Regions from separate parts of the Halomonas sp. LC1 genome, predicted to be linked through region 3. Evidence: predicted binding sites of a transcription regulator. Region 3 holds the regulator's gene; each other region holds the start of a gene.
What was found. Region 3 encodes sigma-54, which starts transcription at its own class of promoters, with help from an activator protein. Its sites were predicted from a motif close to TGGCACNNNNNTTGCTNT; they were not measured.

Region 1 (6,327 bases), on a different contig from region 3:
TGTTTGCTTAGCGCGCGCATGGGGCCGCTCCTCTTCAAGTATCGCTTTTAGTTCGGGTAGGCAGCTGCCGCACTGGGTGCCGCAGGCTAGTCGTGCGCCTAACGCTTCTACGCTGGTATCGCCCGCATGAATCGCTTTCACAATGCTGGCTTGGCCAACCTGGTGGCAGCTGCACACCACCGGGCCGGTATCGACAGCGCCATCATCGCACCCGGCCAGCAGGCGTCTACGGTGCTGTGTCTCCAGGGTAGCCTCCTTGAAGCGCGCTTCAAGCCAGGCAAGCCCAGGCAGTTCGTCGGGTGGCCCCACCATCAACCACCAGCGCAGCCCCCCGTTCACGACTCCCGCTGCGCGCAGCCTACCCGTTGTCGGGTCGTCACACCACAAAGAGACAGGCACGCCGCACCACGCCTCCACCTGCGCCAGCCAATCCTTGACCGGCTGGCTATCCGCTAGCTGCCAACGGGTGCAGCTTGCCATCGGAATGCGTGCCCAGTAGTCGCTGCGACACCAGGGCGATGGTGGCGTATCCAATTCGTTGGCTAGCAGCAGCGTCGCCTGCCAAGCAACGGAAAGTTTGCCCACCGCCACCGCCCCCTGCTTGGCTTCCGGCTGCCCGGAGAGCGGGTCGGTATACCCTTGAATCAATGCGCCGCTGCGGCCCTGCTTGGTAAAGCAGTCGGTCCAGTGCATCGGCACGAACACTTCGCCTCGGCGCTGGGCGTTGGAAACCCGCACCCGCCCACGGTACTCCCCGGCGGCAGCGGTCAACGTCGCCAAGCCCTGATCCGTTAAGCCTGCCTGAGCCGCATCGTCTGGGTGCAGCTCAATGAACGGTTCGGCGCGGTGGTTCATCAAGCGCGGCGCACGGGCGGTACGCGTCATGGTATGCCACTGATCCCGCACGCGACCGGTATTCAAGCGCAGCGGGTAGTCGTCGCTCAGCGGCTGCGCCGGTGGGCGCGGAATAATCGGAAGCAGTTTGGCTCGGCCATTCGCCGTAGCAAACCGGCCATCTTCGAACAGCCTTGCCGTGCCGCGAGGAGCCTGCTGAGTCACGGGCCACTGGATCGGTGCGAGCGCATCATAAGCCGCTTGGCCCAGGCCTACCAGCCCTGAGATATCGAACAGCCGCTGGGTCTCGCCGCTATTCTCATAGCCAGAGAGGCGTGCGTGCTCATCGAAAATCTCCCACGGGTGGGTGTAATCGAAGGCTTCCCCCACGCCCAAGCGTTTTGCCACTTCACAGAGTATCCACCAGTCGTGCTTCGCTTCGCCAGGAGGAGGCAGCATCCCCCGCTGGCGGGAAATTCGCCGCTCTGAGTTGGTCACCGTGCCATCTTTCTCCGACCAACCCGACGCGGGCAGCACGATATCCGCAAAGGGCAGCAGGTCAGTATTGGCAACGCACTCCGAGACAATTACCAGCGGGCATTTTGCCAACGCCCGGCGCACTTTCTCCCCGTCCGGCATGCTTACCGCTGGATTGGTCGCCATCACCCACAGGGCGGTAATCTCGCCGCGCTCGATGGCATCAAAGAGTTCTACCGCCTTGTAACCTGGGGCGTCAGGCAGTGCCGGAGTTAAATGCTTTGTAGCCCAGAAGCGGCTAACTAACTCGCGAGCGCCCGGCGTGTGGTAATCCATATGCGCCGCCAGCTGATTGGCCAGCCCGCCCACTTCTCGCCCGCCCATGGCGTTGGGCTGGCCGGTGATCGAAAACGGCCCCGCCCCCGGCAGGCCGATTTTCCCGCCCGCTAGGTGGCAGTTGATGATCGCGTTGCACTTATCGGTACCGCTAGAGGATTGATTCACCCCCTGAGAGTAGAGCGTGACCACGTGGAGCTGGCTGGCAAACCAGTAATAGAAGGTTTCCAGGCGTTCAGGATCCACATCACATTCGCGAGCAACGGCTTCCACGCTGCCTGCACTCTGCTTGGCAGCGCCCAACGCGTCGTCTAACCCCTCGGTGTGGCGTTCTAAGTACACGGCATCCAATCGGTTATGGTCGTCCATCCACGCCAGCAGCCCGTTGAACAGGTACGCATCGCTACCCGGACGAATACCCAGGTAAAGATCGGCCATTTCACAGGTGTCGGTCACGCGGGGGTCGATCACCACGACCCGCATCAACGGGTTGCGCTCTTTGGCTATCTTCAAACGCTGATAGAGCACCGGATGATTCCAGGCAAGGTTGGACCCCACCAGCACCACCAGTTCCGCTTCTTCGAGGTCTTCATAGCTGCAGGGTACCGCATCGGCCCCAAAGGCGCGTTTATAGCCCGCCACGGCGGACGCCATGCAGAGCCGCGAGTTGGTATCCAGGTGAGGGGTGCCCAAAAAACCCTTAAACAGCTTGTTGGCAACGTAATAATCTTCGGTTAATAATTGGCCAGATAAATATGCCGCCACCGACTGCTGGCCATGGGCACTGCGCTGCGCCTGCAAGCGTTCGGCGGTGGTGGTGAGCGCCTGCTCCCAAGAGACCTCCTGGCCGTCCACGCGCGGCTTCAGCAAGCGCCCCTGCTCGCCCAAGGTTTCGTGCAGCGCGGTGCCTTTTACGCACAGGCGGCCATAGTTGGCTGGGTGCTCGCGGTCTCCCTCGACGGCGATGAGCTGCCCGTTCTCCAGCGTGGCGGTAACGCCGCAGCCGACGCCGCAGTAGGGGCAGGTGGTTCGGGCGAGCCGATTGGCCTGTGGCATGGCAGTTTCCTCCGGCGTTAAAAAGCAAAAAGCGCCCAAGCCAGCCTCGAAAGAAGCCTGCCTGGACGCCGTTGTCTCAGGGGCACCGCTTACCGGGTGCCGTACTCATCAGTGATTTGCTGCAGTTGGTATTATTCGACGCAATTAGTCGTTGTGATCGTTATGGGCAAAGACCCTGCACTGAGCCGTTGTTGCTTGTTACCAGAATAACTGCAAACCCTGCGCCCACGCTGCGCTAAAATCATTAAATCATTTAATAAACAATCATTTAAAAACGCACTCTGCATTTCTACTTTTCGCGAAAGGCATGCCCTTTGTCGAATAAGCGGTTGAAGAGAGTGCATTAACCGCCGCTTAAGCACCAAAGTGGGGCAAGCCTAGCTAACCATGAGCGGCCTGCCGCCTCCTCAAAAACGCTTAATACGCTGATTAGGCTGAATTAAACCCACCGACGGCAAAAGCTGGCGGGCTTTTTGCTCACCATAAGATAAGACAGTTCGGCAGCCAACGGTGGTTGCTGTGCGTTATCAACGACGCCAACGGGCAACGACGCCCCTGATACTCCCTTCTTGAAAGGGCTGTGTCAGGGGCGTTTTTTATTTGCTGAACATTACGTTTCAACCACAGGAGCTACCTATGGAAACCGCTTCCCGGTGCTCACCGAACGAACACCTTGTCATTATCGGTAACGGCATGGCTTGCCACCGACTACTTGAAGCGCTGGTGAAACATTCGCAGCGCCCCCGCCGTATCACAGTGGTGGGTGAGGAGCCGGTACCTGCCTATAACCGCATTTTGCTCTCTCCTTTACTGGCGGGCGAACTGGCGCCTGAGGCGCTCACTCTGCAAGACGCCGCCTGGTACGCTGATAACGACATCACACTGACGCTTGGCGACCGCGTGACCTCCATTGACCGCGAACGCCGCCTGCTTATTACTCATCGCGGCGACACCTTAAGCTATGACAGATTAGTGATAGCCACTGGTTCGCGCCCCACGCTGCCAGCGGTGCCTGGCATCACGCTTGACGGTGTTCACACGTTTCGTGACCTGCGCGATGCCGACGCCTTGAAAACCATTGCTCAGCAAGGCGGCAACGCCGTGGTGATTGGCGGCGGCTTACTTGGATTGGAAGCCGCTGAAGGGCTGCGCAAACGGGGCGGTAGCGCGCTCACCGTCAGCGTTCTGCAGCGCAGCGGGCGGTTGATGAATCGCCAGCTAGACACCACCGCCGCCCAATTGCTGGAAGCCACGCTGCGCGAGCGCGGCATCATCATTGAAACCGGCGCATCGCTTGCTGCCTTGGAAGATAACGGCCACGGGCAGGTGCAGTCGGTCACACTGAGCGATGGCCGGAAGCTAGCTGCCGACAGCGTGATTGTGGCGGCGGGTATTACCCCCAATGCGGAGCTAGGCCAGCAAAGCGGGCTTATGTTTGACCGCGCCATTGTGGTGGATGGGCACCTCACCACCTCAGACGACCACATTTATGCGCTGGGCGAATGCTGCCAGTTCGAGCAGCACACTTACGGGCTGGTGGAACCCATTTGGCGGCAGGTGGAGGTGCTTGCTGCCGTGCTGTGTGGTGAAACGCCAGCGGCGTATCAAGAAGCCCCCACGGCCACCAAACTCAAGGTCAGCGGTGTCAGCCTGTTTGCCTTTGGCCCCACCGAGGCCGCCGCCAAGCACGAAGAGCTTCGCTACCAAGACCCGGAAACCGGCGACTACTGCCGCCTGCTGCTCCATCAAGGCCGCCTCATCGGCGCGGTGCTGTATGGCGATACCCGCCACGGCCCCTGGTATTTCGAGCAGGCGCTGGCCGCGACCGACTTAACCGCGTGCCGCCACCTGTTGCTGTTTGGCGCAACCGATGCCCAAACAGCGCTCGACAACCATTTCGACACCCTGTCATCCCCTTTATCTCTCACCCGTGAGGCGGCTTAGCTATGGTGAATCACACAATGTCTACTCCAACCACGTCTTCCAACACGCAAAAGTTGATCATTGTCGGCAACGGCATGGTCGGCCACCATTTTGCCGAGCAGCTCGTGGAAAGCGGCGCGCTGGCTGGGTTTGAGGTGACGATGTTTGGCGAAGAGCGCCACCGCGCCTACGATCGCGTGCACTTATCCGAGTACTTTAGCGGCCGCGATGCGGAGTCACTGGCGCTGTGCGACGCCGATTACTACCACACCCACGGCATTCAACTACGCAGCGGCGAAGCGGTCACCGCGATTGACCGCGAACAGCAGCTGGTAGTGACCGAACAAGGCCACTACGCCTATGACAAGCTCGTGCTGGCTACCGGCTCCTTTCCCTTTGTGCCGCCCATTCCCGGCAACGACAGCGAAGGCTGCTTGGTCTACCGTACGTTGGATGACTTGGATGCCATTCAGGCAGCGGCCAAAAACGCCACAAACGGCGTGGTGGTCGGTGGCGGCTTGCTCGGTTTGGAAGCCGCCAACGCGCTGCGCGGGCTGAACCTGGACACCGCCGTGGTGGAGTTCGCCCCGCGCCTGATGCCCATGCAGGTAGATAGCGAAGGCGGCGAACTGCTGAAAGAGAAAATCGAAGCTCTCGGCGTTCAGGTACTCACCGAGCGGGCCACCCAGCGTATCGAACCCGGCGACACCAGCCGCCTGCGGATGGTCTTCCAAGACGACAAAGTGCTGGAAACCGACCTGATCGTCTTCTCCGCCGGTATTCGCCCGCAAGATACCCTCGCCCGGGAGTGCGGCTTGACCATTGGCGAGCGCGGCGGCGTGGTGATCGATGACCAGTGCCACACCAACGACCCGAATATCCTCGCCATCGGCGAAGTAGCGCTGTGGAATCAGAGTATCTTTGGCCTCGTGGCGCCTGGCTACCAAATGGCCAAAACGGCCGTCGCCACGCTGACGGGGGGCAATATTTGTTTTAGCGGCGCCGATATGAGCACCAAACTAAAACTGCTGGGCGTGGATGTCGGTTCCATTGGCGATGCCCACGGCAATCAAAATCCTGGCGCCCGCATGTTCCGCTACCTCGACCCGCTCACCCAGGTCTACCGCAAACTGGTCGTCACCAGCGACGGTAAGAAGCTGCTGGGGGCCATGCTGGTGGGCGATAACAGTGTGTATGACACGCTGTTGCAGTACTACGCCAACGGCATCGAGCTTCCCCAAGAGCCCGCATCGCTCATTCTGCCACAACAAAGCGGTGCCGCCCCGGCGCTGGGGCCGGATGCCTTGCCGGAAACGGCGATGATCTGCTCCTGCCACAACGTGACGAAAGGCAGCATCTGCAGTGCCATCGACGCGGGCGCGGCGGACCTTGGCAGCGTTAAAGGCGCGACCAAAGCCAGCACCGGCTGCGGCGGCTGCGCGGCGCTGCTCAAAAGCGTGGTGGATCACGAATTGGAAGCCCGTGGCGTCGAAGTGGATAAATCGATCTGCGAGCACTTCGCCCATACCCGCCAAGGGCTTTACGACATCGTACGTGTCGAAGGAATCAAGACATTCAGCGAGCTAATGGAGAAGCACGGCAATGCCGAGACGCATCGCCTCGGCTGCGATATCTGCAAACCGGCGGTGGCCTCGATTCTCGCCTCCTGCTTCAACGAACCCATCACCGACGCCGCCCACG
Region 2 (6,327 bases), on a different contig from region 3:
AATTAGGAGACATCATGTCGACAACTTTATCGGCTCAGGCAACGCGTCAGCTAGAAAATGAGCACGTTATTGTGACGCGCTGGGATTTTCAACCTGGTGCAGAAACTGGATGGCATAAGCATGCACTGGATTATGTGGTGGTGCCCGTCTTCGATGGAGTCATGCGGCTAGAGACGGCCGAGGGGGGTCAAAGCAGTAGCGTCAAAGCGGGCGAATCCTATTACCGCACAGCAGGGGTTGAGCACAACGTAATTAATGCAGGCGAGGGCCACTTTGCATTCGTCGAGATCGAATTTAAATCTTCTAGGCAATAGACAATGTCAGAACTACATCAGTCGGTACCAGAGTTGGAAAAACTGGGCGTCACCGTTGTGGCAGGTTTTCTAGGGGCAGGCAAAACTACTCTGGTTAACCACCTCCTGGAGCATGCGAATGGTCGGCGTCTAGGGGTCATGGTTAATGATTTTGGTGCACTTAACATAGACCAGGCACTTATTAACGAACGGCGTGATGACCTTATAACACTCAGCAACGGCTGCGTATGTTGCAGTTTGCAGGGTGAGCTCTCCTCATCCATAGAATCATTAATCGCGCGCAAAGGGCCGCAGCTTGATCATCTGTTAATAGAGTGCAGTGGCGTTTCCGACCCTGAACGCGTGGTCAATGTACTTTGCTACCCTCGAATACGTAATAAGGCAAGACTGGAGGGGGTAATAACGCTTATCGACGCTGCTCTGGATTATGATGCCCTAAGCTCACCTTTGAGGCACCTTGTCTCTTCTCAGATCGAGAACGCTGATCTTGTAATGATTAATAAAAGTGATTTGGTCAATGAGCCAATTATTGAGCGGCTCGAACAGTCACTTTTGCTGCCTGATAGCCGCCATCTCCGCACTACTCAAGCAGCACTACCTACAGATTTCGTATTCTGGCCAACACCTTCTCGGCTGCCATCATTTCGTCCAGTGAAACCCAATACCCATGCGTCTACGCAGATTGAATCCTTGGGCCTAAGCACGATGAGTTGGCAGCACGAGGGAATAGTCAATATGGATGTGCTCCGCACTATTCTCAATGACATGCCAAAGCAAATTCTACGTTTCAAAGGTGTGGTCTGCCTTAGCGATGGTAGGGTGCTTGCTTTACAGCGCGCGGCAGGAAGATTGACCAGTTGGGAGCTTGAGCTTTCCACAAACAATGAGAGTCAGTTTGTATTTATCGGAGAAGATACACCTTCAGTCTGGGAGTGGCTCAATCTGCGCTTAAGCACATTAGCAAAGAGCACTTGAGGTAGGTCCGAACATATATTAAGTATCAGCCAGGGGTACACAGAAATAATGACTTTTATTGTATGCGATGACTTTATAATACTGACCTTCACTCCCAAAATAGGTGATAATGGCTCCAGCTAATTTTGGCTAACAGCATCTCGCTATATAAAGCACGTCATATCAATTATGAGACAGGAAACAAGGCCGATGATATGTACAACAAGTTGAGCGTTTCTACTACCTCTTTATCATTGAGCTAGTCGTACTAATCTAGGGTAATAAACTAAAAAAAGCAGTACGCCCATCAGCGAAGGCAGCAAAAACTTTAGAAGATGTGCTCGGGGGATCAATGAGGACGAAGTGGGTTCTTCCGACTTCGCTTGAGAATAAGACATACGGTTCACCTATTGGATGTGATTATTGGAGGTGGGCTGGCGGCGTCCTGAAGGGAAGCGCGGCTCCCCTTCTTATGTTTTGTCATCTGCGCCTTGTTAGGTCAGCGCTTTTTCACGAACAAGTGCATGCTAGGTTTAGGCGTTATGCTTAACGCCCGGCAGTACGCAGAGCATTTCATACAGCAGCGTGGCACCCATCAGCGCCGTATTACCGCTGGGGTCATAAGGCGGTGATACCTCTACTAAGTCACCACCGACGATGTTCAAGCCAGCGGTGCCCCGCACAATTTCCAAGCCTTGGGCAGAGGTTAGGCCGCCCATTTCCACGGTGCCGGTACCGGGGGCAACGGAGGGGTCTAAGCCATCGATATCAAAGCTGATATACACGGGGATATCGCCCATTTGTTCGCGCACTTCCGCCATCAATGGCGCCAGCGAGCGGTGCCAACACTCCTCAGCAGGTACCACGCGGAAACCCTGCTCGCGGCACCAGTCGAAATCTTCAGGGGCGTAACCGGTCCCGCGCAGGCCAATTTGCACGACCTTGTTATGGGCGAGTAACCCTTCCTCCTGGGCACGACGGAACGGCGTGCCGTGCGCGATGGGTTCGCCAAACATGTGCTCGTTCACATCCGCGTGGGCATCGATATGAATCAACCCCACCGGACCATGCTTTTTCGCCATGGCACGCAGAATGGGTAGCGTCAGCGTATGCTCGCCGCCCAGGGTTAACGGAATGCAGTTGTGCTTGAGCACGTCGTCATAGAAGGCAGTGATGATGTCGACGCTTTTCGGCAGGTGAAAGGTGTTGATGGGCACATCGCCAATATCGGCCACCTGAAGACGCTCGAACGGCGCAGCGCCTGTCGCCATGTTGTAAGGGCGCAACATGCGCGACTCATCGCGAATCTGCCGTGGCCCTAGGCGCGTACCCGGGCGGTTCGACGTACCGATATCCATGGGTATACCGATAAACGCCGCATCCAGCCCTTCAGCACTCTCTTGCGTGGGCAGGCGCATCATGGTGGCAGGCCCTGCAAAGCGCGGCATGGTGTTGCCGCCCAGCGGCTGATTAAAGTCCGACATCGTTCTCTCCTTGGATTTATTGTGGCCAGCCTGACGGCTGATTTATCTAGCTCATACCGCTCATAGACAGGTATTGCACAGACCATGCCAAGTTACCCGCGCTGATAAATCGGTAGGTTTCCTGCTTTGTCGATGCAAAAATGAATCGAATAGCCGATGAAACGATGCAAAAATGAATCAATGAGTCATTTTTGCATCACTCTGTTCATCCAACGATATAAAAGCGGCGGCGGTAGACAAGGAGGGACGCATGAGTGAAATCGACAGGCGCGTACTGCAAACCATTGTGGAAACCGCGAATGACCACTTCTTTATTGTCAGTGGCGACGGTCAGATTATGGATATCAGCCCCGGTGCCGAGGCGGTGTACGGCGTATCGCGGGAGGAGCTGCTTTCCAGCAGCGTTCAGCAACTGCAGGCGGCCGGCGTTTTAAAGCCTTCCATTACCATGGAAGTGATGCGCACCCGCCAGCCCGCTCAGCTCATGCAGATCACCGGTACGGGCCGCCGCGTCATCGCAGAAGCCTATCCGGTGTTCGTCAACGGCACGCTAGAGCGCATTATCAGCCGCTCGAGAGACCTCACCGACTTGCAGCTTCTGCAGGACGAGTACGCCCTGCTGCAAAAACGCTTTAGCGAGCACTTAAAACGCAGCCAAGCCGCGCCCGATGCCGAAGAGCAGGCGCTGGATGACGCGTTAGATAACTTGCAAGTCAGAAGCCATGTGATGCGCGAAATTGCCCTGCTGCTCAAGCGTGTCGCGCCGTCGGATGCCAACGTCCTGATGCTCGGCGAATCCGGCGTCGGCAAGACCGCGTTTGCCAAACAGCTACACCGCTGGAGCCAGCGCTGCGATGGCCCCTTTATTGAAGTGAACTGCGCGGCAATCCCGGAAAATCTGTTTGAGTCCGAAATGTTTGGCTATCAGCCTGGCGCCTTCAGCGGTGCAGCCCGGCAAGGCAAAGCGGGGCTGTTAGAACAGGCCGAAGGCGGCACGCTATTTCTGGATGAAATCGGCGAGCTGCCGCTGTTGATGCAAACCAAGCTGCTCAAGGTCATTCAGGATGGCAGCTTGACCCGTCTGGGTGATACGCGCTCTCGTCGGGTCGATTTCCGTTTGGTGGTCGCGACCAATCAGGATTTGGGCAAGCAGGTGGAAGCGGGGCTTTTCCGCCTGGATCTTTATTACCGCCTCAACGTCATCCCTGTCACCCTGCCACCTTTGCGCGAACGACGTGAGGATATTCCCGACTTAGTGGAAGCGTGCTTACAACGGCTGAACCAGCGCTACGGGAGGCAGAAAATTCTCGGTAATCAAGTCTGGTCGACACTCATGGGCAGCGACTGGCCGGGTAATGTTAGGGAGCTGGAAAACTGGCTGGAAAGAGCCTGGCTTTCAAGCCCAACGGATCAAATCGAAGTGCCTGCAACGCAAGCCTATAGCGAACAGCATACCCACAGCTTGGCGAATGTATCTGCCTCACTTTTAGCGGCACCGCTCGCCTCAGGCGAAAGCTTGAAAGAGTACCTAGAGCGGTTAGAGCGGGACGCGCTACAAACGTTGTGTCACACGTTGCCCAGCACCTACGCCATCGCCAAACGGTTGGGTATCAGCCAGTCCAGCGTGGTGCGGCGGTTACAGCGTTATGACATTAAAATCACCCATTAACGCTCCCACACGTCACCCGCCTGCCACATAAGCGTCATTCAACCGCAACATCGCCATCACATGATCCCATTACACGACGCTAAAAGGCGTCGACGAACGCCACTCACGACCAGACAGAGGCCTTGAGCATGAGAGATCATGTCATCTTGATGCAGCAGGGAAACATCGTGCAGGAAGGCACACTTAGCGACCAGACTGACAGCGTAGATACTGCTAACGCTACCAGCAGTATGGCCATGAACTTTCTACCTCTGATAGAGGGCGAACACGGCGCGGTGATTGAGGGTGAAACCTCCTCCCTTCCCGTCGCGCCCAAAGAGGCAGCCGGTGGGTATCTAGGCTTGCGCCCCGGCGCTATTGAATTACACCCAGTATCGGCAACGGGCATGCCCGCTAAAGTGCTCCGCACCGAGCGTTGGGAGGACGACGATACGATGGCGCATGTGGCCGTTGGACCTCATGTGGTGCGCGTTCGTTTGAACGGTCATCAGCCTATCGACAACCAAACGTGCAAGCTTACGTGGGCACCTGCGCTTGCTCAGCTCTTTGATGCGCAGGGAGCCCGCCAAGATACGCTGTTGGCCTTTGCGCTTTCCGCCACTGATCGACGCATTCCCCGACCGCCAAGGGTGGGTTCGTTCCAACATTGAGTTGGTCATGACGATTACAGGCCTTCGCTAGCCAAACTCACGTGAGTTTTCGTGCGACAATTCTCCTTCACGCACACGACAAGGAGAGCAGCGATGCACGGCGACTCGGCAGCCCTCAAGGTACTGCAGGAGGTCTTTGGCTACGACCACTTTCGTGGCCCGCAGCAGGCCATCATTGAGCATGTGATGGCCGGAGGCGATGCGTTGGTGCTGATGCCCACCGGCGGCGGTAAATCGCTGTGCTATCAGATCCCTGCGCTGCTACGTGAAGGCACCGCGATTGTGGTCTCGCCGCTCATTGCGTTGATGCAGGATCAGGTGGCCGCGCTGATTCAGAACGGGGTGCGCGCCGCCTACCTAAACTCCAGCCTCGAGATGCATGAGGCGATGGATGTGGAGAACCGCCTACGGGCGGGCGAGCTGGATCTTCTCTACGTCGCGCCCGAGCGGCTGGCCACGGCGCGCATGCAGATGCTGCTGGAGCAGACCCACATTGCGCTGTTCGCCATCGATGAAGCTCACTGCGTTTCCCAGTGGGGCCACGATTTCCGCCCCGAATATCGCCAGCTCTCCCACCTGCACCAGCGATTTCCTGACGTACCACGCATCGCGCTCACCGCCACCGCCGATGTGCCTACCCGGCACGACATCATGGAGCACCTGCAGCTTCAGGACGCCGCGCTCTACAACAACGGCTTTGACCGACCCAACATTCGTTACCATATCGCTGAAAATCAGGGCAATGCCAAAGAGCAGCTGCTGAGTTTCATCCGTGAGCATCACGACGGCGAGGCGGGCATCGTCTACTGCCTCTCACGGCGCAAAGTAGAGGAGACCGCCGCTTGGCTGGCACGCCAGGGGTTGACCGCGCTGCCCTACCACGCCGGGCTGCCCGCCGGGCAGCGCCAGCAGCACCAAGCCCGCTTTCTGCGCGAAGACGGCGTGGTGATCGTCGCCACCATCGCTTTTGGCATGGGCATCGACAAACCGGACGTGCGCTTTGTGGCGCACCTCAACCTACCCAAAAGCATCGAAGCCTACTATCAGGAGACCGGCCGCGCCGGACGCGATGGGCTGCCCGCCGACGCCTGGATGGCCTACGGGCTTCAGGACGTAATCACTCTGCGCCAGATGCAGCAGGACTCCGGTGCCGCCGACCAGCAAAAGCGCATCGAGCAGCAGAAGCTCGACGCCATGTTGGGGCTTTGCGAGATCATTAGCTGCCGCCGCCAGGCGCTGCTCCACTACTTCGGCGA
Region 3 (6,327 bases):
AGATCAAGAAACCCCCATGGAGGGCTGGGCGCGTCGTATCGTTTACCATGTCGCCGAACGCCGTGTAGAGCTGATCGACCAAGCCGAACTGACACAGCAAGGCGACCGTTTCCAAGGGGGGCGTTTGGAGTACTTCATCGACCAGGAAGTGGTGCAAGCACGCTCCGACGTGAGCGGTAGCGACAACCAGCGCATTCGCATGACTCTTCAGCCCGAACAATAGGGAGCGGCCACGTGGCAGCATCAACCTCTGCAGATTCCGCACCTGTCAAAACGCTCTACGCCCATCACCTAGCGAAGAGCTACAAACGCCGTCGGGTCGTGAAAGATATCAACCTGGAAATCGCTCAGGGTAGCGTCGTCGGCCTGCTGGGGCCCAACGGGGCGGGTAAAACCACGTCGTTTTACATGATCGTTGGACTGGTCAAATCCGATGCCGGTAGCGTCGGTATCGACGACGTCGACCTGACCCATGCGCCCATGCACGAGCGCGCCATGGCCGGGATTGGCTACCTTCCCCAGGAAGCCTCCATTTTCCGCAAGCTCTCGGTGGCCGATAACATCATGGCGATTCTCGAGACGCGCAAAGCGCTGGACCGCAGCGCTCGGGAAGCACGCCTCGAGTCACTGCTCGAAGATTTCCATATTACCCACATTCGCGACAACCTGGGCATGAGCCTCTCAGGGGGCGAGCGCCGCCGAGTGGAGATCGCTCGCTCACTCGCTACCGAGCCCGCATTCATTCTGCTCGACGAGCCGTTTGCCGGGGTCGACCCTATTTCAGTGGGTGAAATCAAAACCATCATTCGCGCACTGAAAAAACGCCACATCGGCGTCTTGATCACTGACCATAACGTGCGCGAAACCCTGGATATTTGTGACATTGCCTACATCGTTGGCGACGGCCATATCATCGCCAGTGGAAACGCCCAGGAGATCCTCAATAACCAGAAGGTTCGTGATGTCTATCTAGGCGCAGACTTCCGCCTCTAAACTCTGGCCTGACCAAACTTTTCTTTTAGTGGCATGCTTATTGCACTTGCACAGAGTCATAACTCGCTCTAGGGTGGAGCTTTCTGATTAACGAGTGGTTCTCAGATGGTCATGAAAGCTTCTCTCCAATTGCGTATCGGCACACAGCTGACCATGACACCTCAGCTGCAGCAGGCCATTGCCCTGCTACAGCTCTCCACGCTGGACCTCCGTCAAGAAATTCAGCTAGCGCTGGACGCTAACCCCATGCTCGAACAAGAGGATGAGTTTGGCGAACAGGCTGTTAGCGAGCCTCAAGAGACCGAGTGGTCGGACAGCATTCCCAACGAACTCTCCGTAGACAGCGACTGGTCGGACACCTACCAAGACATGGGCAGCTTGGGCGGTAGCAGCGAAGGACCCGACTTCGAGCGCCAAGCAGCAGGCCAAAGCCTTCATGGCCATCTGTTATGGCAATTGGCCATGACTGACTTCTCTCCCCGCGACTATGCCATTGCCGAAAGCCTGATCGATGCACTGGATGCCAACGGCTATCTCACTCAACCGCTCAACGACATCCGCGAAGGCCTCAAGGCGCAAGGCCACGACAGCCTGAGCCAGCGTGAAGTAGAAAACACCCTGTTGCGCTTACAACAGTTCGAGCCCACCGGCGTGTTTGCCCGCGACCTGCGCGAGTGCCTGATGCTTCAGCTGGCCGCGCTGCCTGAAGACACCCCGCTATTGATGCCCGCAAAACGCTTGGTGCGTCAGTTTCTCGAAGCGTTGGGCAAAGACGATTTACGGCTACTCAAGCGCCGCCTGAGCCTGGATGACGAGCAGTTGGACGACGTCATCCGTTTAATTCGCAGCCTTGACCCACGCCCAGGCAGCGCCTACGGCGTGACCGACGACAGCTATATTACGCCCGATTTGGTCGTGCGCCATGACAACGAGGGCTGGCACTTAGAGCTCAACCCGGAGGCGCTGCCGCGCCTGCGTATCCAGCCCGATTACGCCAGTTTGATCAAACGTGCCGACAAGAGCCAAGACAACCAGTTCTTGAAAGAGCACCTCCAAGAAGCTCGCTGGCTGATCAAAAGCCTTTCCAGCCGTAATGACACGCTTCTGCGAGTAGGTCGTGAAATCATCGCCCGCCAGATCGGCTTTCTAGAGCACGGCGAAGAGGCCATGAAACCGCTGATCCTGGCCGACATCGCCGAGGCCGTGGAGATGCACGAGTCCACGATCTCCCGTGTGACGACGCAGAAATTCATACATACGCCACGAGGCGTGTTCGAGTTGAAGTACTTCTTCTCGAGCCAAGTCAGCAGCCACGATGGCGGCGATAGCCACTCCAGCACCGCCATTCGTGCACGGATCAAAAAACTGATACAAGAGGAGCCGTCGGGTAAACCGCTCTCCGATAGTCGCCTGGTGACCCTCCTTGAGGAGGGAGGCATCAGCGTTGCCCGGCGTACGGTAGCGAAATATCGCGAGTCAATGGGTATTCCCTCGTCCAGTGAGCGCCGCCGTTTACGTTAGTTAAACGGTAGGGCATGACAAACTCGACGCAGGGGCTTTGCAATAGCGCAAAAAGGGTTACAATCGAAGTACAGCCCGATGGATAAGGAGCACGTCAATGCAAGTAAACATCACTGGTCATCACGTTGAACTGACTGACGCCTTGCGTGACTACGTTAACGAAAAGCTGGAACGCGTCGAACGCCACTACGACAACATCACCACGGTGCAAGTGACCTTATCTGTCGAGAAGGAACGCCAGCAGGCAGCCTGTACGCTGCATGCCGCCGGTGCCGACCTTCATGCCGAAGCCCTCGATAACGATATGTATGCCGCTATCGATGCGCTCGCAGACAAAATCGATCGTCAACTCGTTAAACACAAGGAAAAAGCACAAGCTCGCGCCCAGGGCGCAGGCGTGCGTTAACTCAATGACGTTGGAAACCATCCTCCCCCCGGAGCGCGTGCTCTACGACGTGCCCGGGGGCAGCAAAAAACGGGTGCTGGAGTTTTTCAGCACCTTCATCGCCCAAAACACACCCAGCCTCGATAGCCAAGAAGTGTTTAGCCGCCTGATTGGACGCGAGCGTCTCGGCAGCACGGGAATTGGCAACGGCGTTGCCATCCCCCACGCACGCAGCCCGCACTGTAGCTCGCCCATCGCTGGCTTTTTGAAACTTGCCGAGCCGGTCGATTTCGATGCCATCGATGGCGATCCCGTCGATCTAGTGTTCGTGTTGCTCGTACCCGAAGAGGCGGACGACACGCATCTCGCTCTGCTTGGGCAAGTCGCGACGATCATGAACGATGCGAATACCCGTCAACAGCTACGCAAAGCCAGCAGTCAAAAAGAGCTATTGACCCTGATGACGGCCAAGATACGCGAACAGGCCGCGTAAGATACTCACACGTCCATCACTGTTTATTTCCTACGCTCATACGCCAAGAGAGACGCTATGCAACTGGTGATCATTAGCGGCCGTTCGGGGTCCGGTAAATCTATCGCCTTACAAGCGCTGGAGGATCTTGGCTATTATGCGATCGATAACTTACCTGCCATGCTGCTGGGCTCGCTGATCGATGAGCTGCGCGCTCAAGGAGAACGCACTCGTATTGCCGTTAGCATCGATGCGCGCAACCTCCCCATCGCGCTGGAGCGTCTGCCAGCGCTGTTGGAAGAGCTACGCCAGCGAGACATTCGTTTTCAGGTGATCTATCTAACCACGGACGCACGCATTCTGCTGGAGCGCTACTCCGCCACTCGTCGTCGCCACCCCCTCACTCGCGACAGCGAAATGACGCTGGAAGAGGCGATCAACAAAGAGGAGGAGACGCTACATGAAATACGCGATCTCGCCGATTTATTGATCGATACGTCTCGGCTCTCCGTCCACGATTTGCGCCGCCGCATTACCGATCAAGTGGCCCACCAGCGCCAGCATCAGCTCACGCTCACCTTTGAGTCCTTCGGCTATAAACGCGGCGTTCCGCTGGATGCGGATTTGGTCTTCGACGTACGCTGTCTGCCCAACCCATACTGGGACCCTACCCTTCGGCAATATACTGGCCGCGATGCCAATATCGTCGCTTTCTTGAGCGGTTACCCGGTAGTGGAAGCCATGGCCAGCGATATTCAGGCTTGGCTGGAGAAGTGGTTACCGGCCTACCAAAACAGCCAACGTAGCTACATGACCGTAGCTATCGGCTGCACGGGCGGCCAGCACCGCTCCGTCTACATGGTGGAGCAGCTCGCCCAGCGGCTCGTTAAGCAGACCGGAGAAGTGCAGTTGAGACATCGCGAACTGGGGCTGCAGTACACGCTGAGCGAAGAGCCCGTGGCGCCAAGCCCCACCACCGCGACCACCCGTACGCCCTAAGCCTTTTTATTCAAAGACCCACTCGGCAAAAAGGAACCAGAGTGCCCGAAAGAACGTTAACCCTTACCAACCAGCGCGGCCTCCATGCCCGCGCGGCCACCAAATTGGTTCAGTGTGGCCAGCAGTTTTCTGCCAGCATCCACGTATACAAGCAGCAGCAAAAAGCCGATGCCGCTAATATCATGTCGCTGCTGATGCTCGCGGCGCCCTGCGGCACCGAGCTCACTGTAGCTGCGGAAGGGGAAGACGCCGAACAAGCGCTCGATGCCATCGAAGCGCTGTTCGACGCGCGGTTTGACGAAGACCAGTAACCGACTCCGCGTCAACGATTAGCTGCCAGCGACGGTCATCGCATCCACAAGCCAACTACCCGTGTGAATGCTGCCACGGGTATCCGTGTCATCGCCCACAGCGCTTAGTCCTGCAAACATCTTGTTCAGGTTACCGGCGATCGTGAACTCCTCGATTGGGTACTGAACCTCACCGTTTTCGATCCAAAAACCCGCCGCGCCTCGCGAGTAATCACCGGTCACCCCATTCACCCCCTGGCCCATGAGTTCGGTGACCCAGATACCGCGCCCCATCTGTTTCAAGAGCTCGGCACGCGGTGTCAAAGGAGCCAGCAAGCGTAGGTTACGTGCGCCGCCTGCATTGCCTGTCGAGTGCATGCCTAAACGCCGTGCGCTGTAGGCAGAGAGCATGTAGCTGGCGACCTGCCCCTGATCGATGAAACGATTATTGCGGGTTTGCACCCCCTCGGCATCGAATGGCGAACTCGCCGTCGCCCCCACTTCCATGGGTCGCTCTTCCAATCCAAACCACTCGGGAAAAAGCGGTGTCCCCAGGCGGTCGCATAGAAAGGAGGCTTCGCGGTAAAGCGCTCCGCCTGCCAAAGCACCCATAAGATGACCGATCAGGCCGCTGGCCAGCGTCGGGTCGAACAGCACCGGAAAGGTACCGGTCGGCGGTCGACGCGCGCCCAGTCGCCGTAGCGTACGCGCTGCGGCCTCTTGCCCCACGTCCTCTGGCTGGCGTAAATGGAGCGGATTCCGTGCCGCCGTGTAGTCATAATCACGCTGCATGCCTTGGTCATCCTGAGCGATCAGCATGCAGGAGAGCGAGTGATTGCTGCCTTTCTGAGTCCCCAGAAAGCCGTGGCTATTGGCATAAACGCGCACGCCCTCGCCACTTGAAAGCGATGCCCCTTCCGACTGATGGATCCCCTCGACGCGGCGACCTGCCTGCTCACAGCGCAGCGCCAAATCGATGGCCTCCTCCGTCGAGAGCGCCCAAGGGTGATGCACTTTCAAATCGGGCAGATCGGTGGCCATTAACGCTGCCTCTGCCAGACCGGCGGCGGGGTCTTCGCCCGTATAGCGGGCAATCGCCAGTGCCTTTTCTACCGTGGCACGAATCGAGGCGCTGCTGGCATCGGTAGAAGACGCACTTCCCTTCCGTTTGCCCACGTAAAGCGTCACCGCAATGCCTTGATCCCGAGATAGTTCAACGGTTTCCACCTCGCCCAAACGAACGCTGACACCCATGCCCTGGTCAACGCTGGCGCCCACTTCGGCGGCATCTGCTCCTAGCTGCTTTGCCAGGGCAAGCGCTTCCTCAGCGCGCTGTGTCAGCAGTGCCTGCTGCGCCGATGCATCAAATGCCTGTGCCATTTGGCCTCCTTTTCGCCTGAATCGCGTTGGCGAATCAATGTTGTGGTCGCAGCCTGATATAATGCTGCAAACGAATCTAATCAGTGAGTTCTTATATGCCCAAGCAACGCCCCGAGCCAATCGACATCGACGAACAGGAAGAGCGTCCCAGTAAATCGCAGCTAAAGCGTGAGATGCATGCTTTGCAGGCGCTAGGCGAAACGCTGATTGCCATGAACCCTGCCGAGCGCGCCCGTTTCCCCCTGTCGGACGACATGCTGCGTGCCATCGATGAAACCGCCCGCATC

Region 1: QIT27_RS02050 (nitrate reductase) is a predicted target of sigma-54. The motif match lies at 2,913-2,930, and genes of this name have one in related genera.
Region 2: speB (agmatinase) is a predicted target of sigma-54. The motif match lies at 2,825-2,842, and genes of this name have one in related genera.

What each region holds. Positions count from the first base shown of each region.
Region 1 covers NZ_JASSPG010000001.1:436,050-442,376, forward strand. The annotation lists gene QIT27_RS02050 (nitrate reductase) at 1-2,703, opposite strand, end outside; gene cobA (uroporphyrinogen-III C-methyltransferase) at 1-20, opposite strand, end outside; gene QIT27_RS02055 (NAD(P)/FAD-dependent oxidoreductase) at 3,340-4,647, shown strand; gene nirB (nitrite reductase large subunit NirB) at 4,665-6,327, shown strand, end outside.
Region 2 covers NZ_JASSPG010000005.1:73,117-79,443, forward strand. The annotation lists gene QIT27_RS09345 (TRAP transporter large permease) at 1-6, shown strand, start outside; gene QIT27_RS09350 (cupin domain-containing protein) at 15-314, shown strand; gene QIT27_RS09355 (CobW family GTP-binding protein) at 318-1,289, shown strand; gene speB (agmatinase) at 1,802-2,752, opposite strand; gene QIT27_RS09365 (sigma-54 interaction domain-containing protein) at 3,003-4,421, shown strand; gene QIT27_RS09370 (P-loop NTPase family protein) at 4,550-5,071, shown strand; gene recQ (DNA helicase RecQ) at 5,165-6,327, shown strand, end outside.
Region 3 covers NZ_JASSPG010000004.1:86,287-92,613, forward strand. The annotation lists gene lptA (lipopolysaccharide transport periplasmic protein LptA) at 1-223, shown strand, start outside; gene lptB (LPS export ABC transporter ATP-binding protein) at 235-993, shown strand; gene QIT27_RS07945 (RNA polymerase factor sigma-54) at 1,099-2,514, shown strand; gene hpf (ribosome hibernation-promoting factor, HPF/YfiA family) at 2,612-2,920, shown strand; gene ptsN (PTS IIA-like nitrogen regulatory protein PtsN) at 2,925-3,392, shown strand; gene rapZ (RNase adapter RapZ) at 3,450-4,370, shown strand; gene QIT27_RS07965 (HPr family phosphocarrier protein) at 4,412-4,681, shown strand; gene pmbA (metalloprotease PmbA) at 4,700-6,040, opposite strand; gene yjgA (ribosome biogenesis factor YjgA) at 6,136-6,327, shown strand, end outside.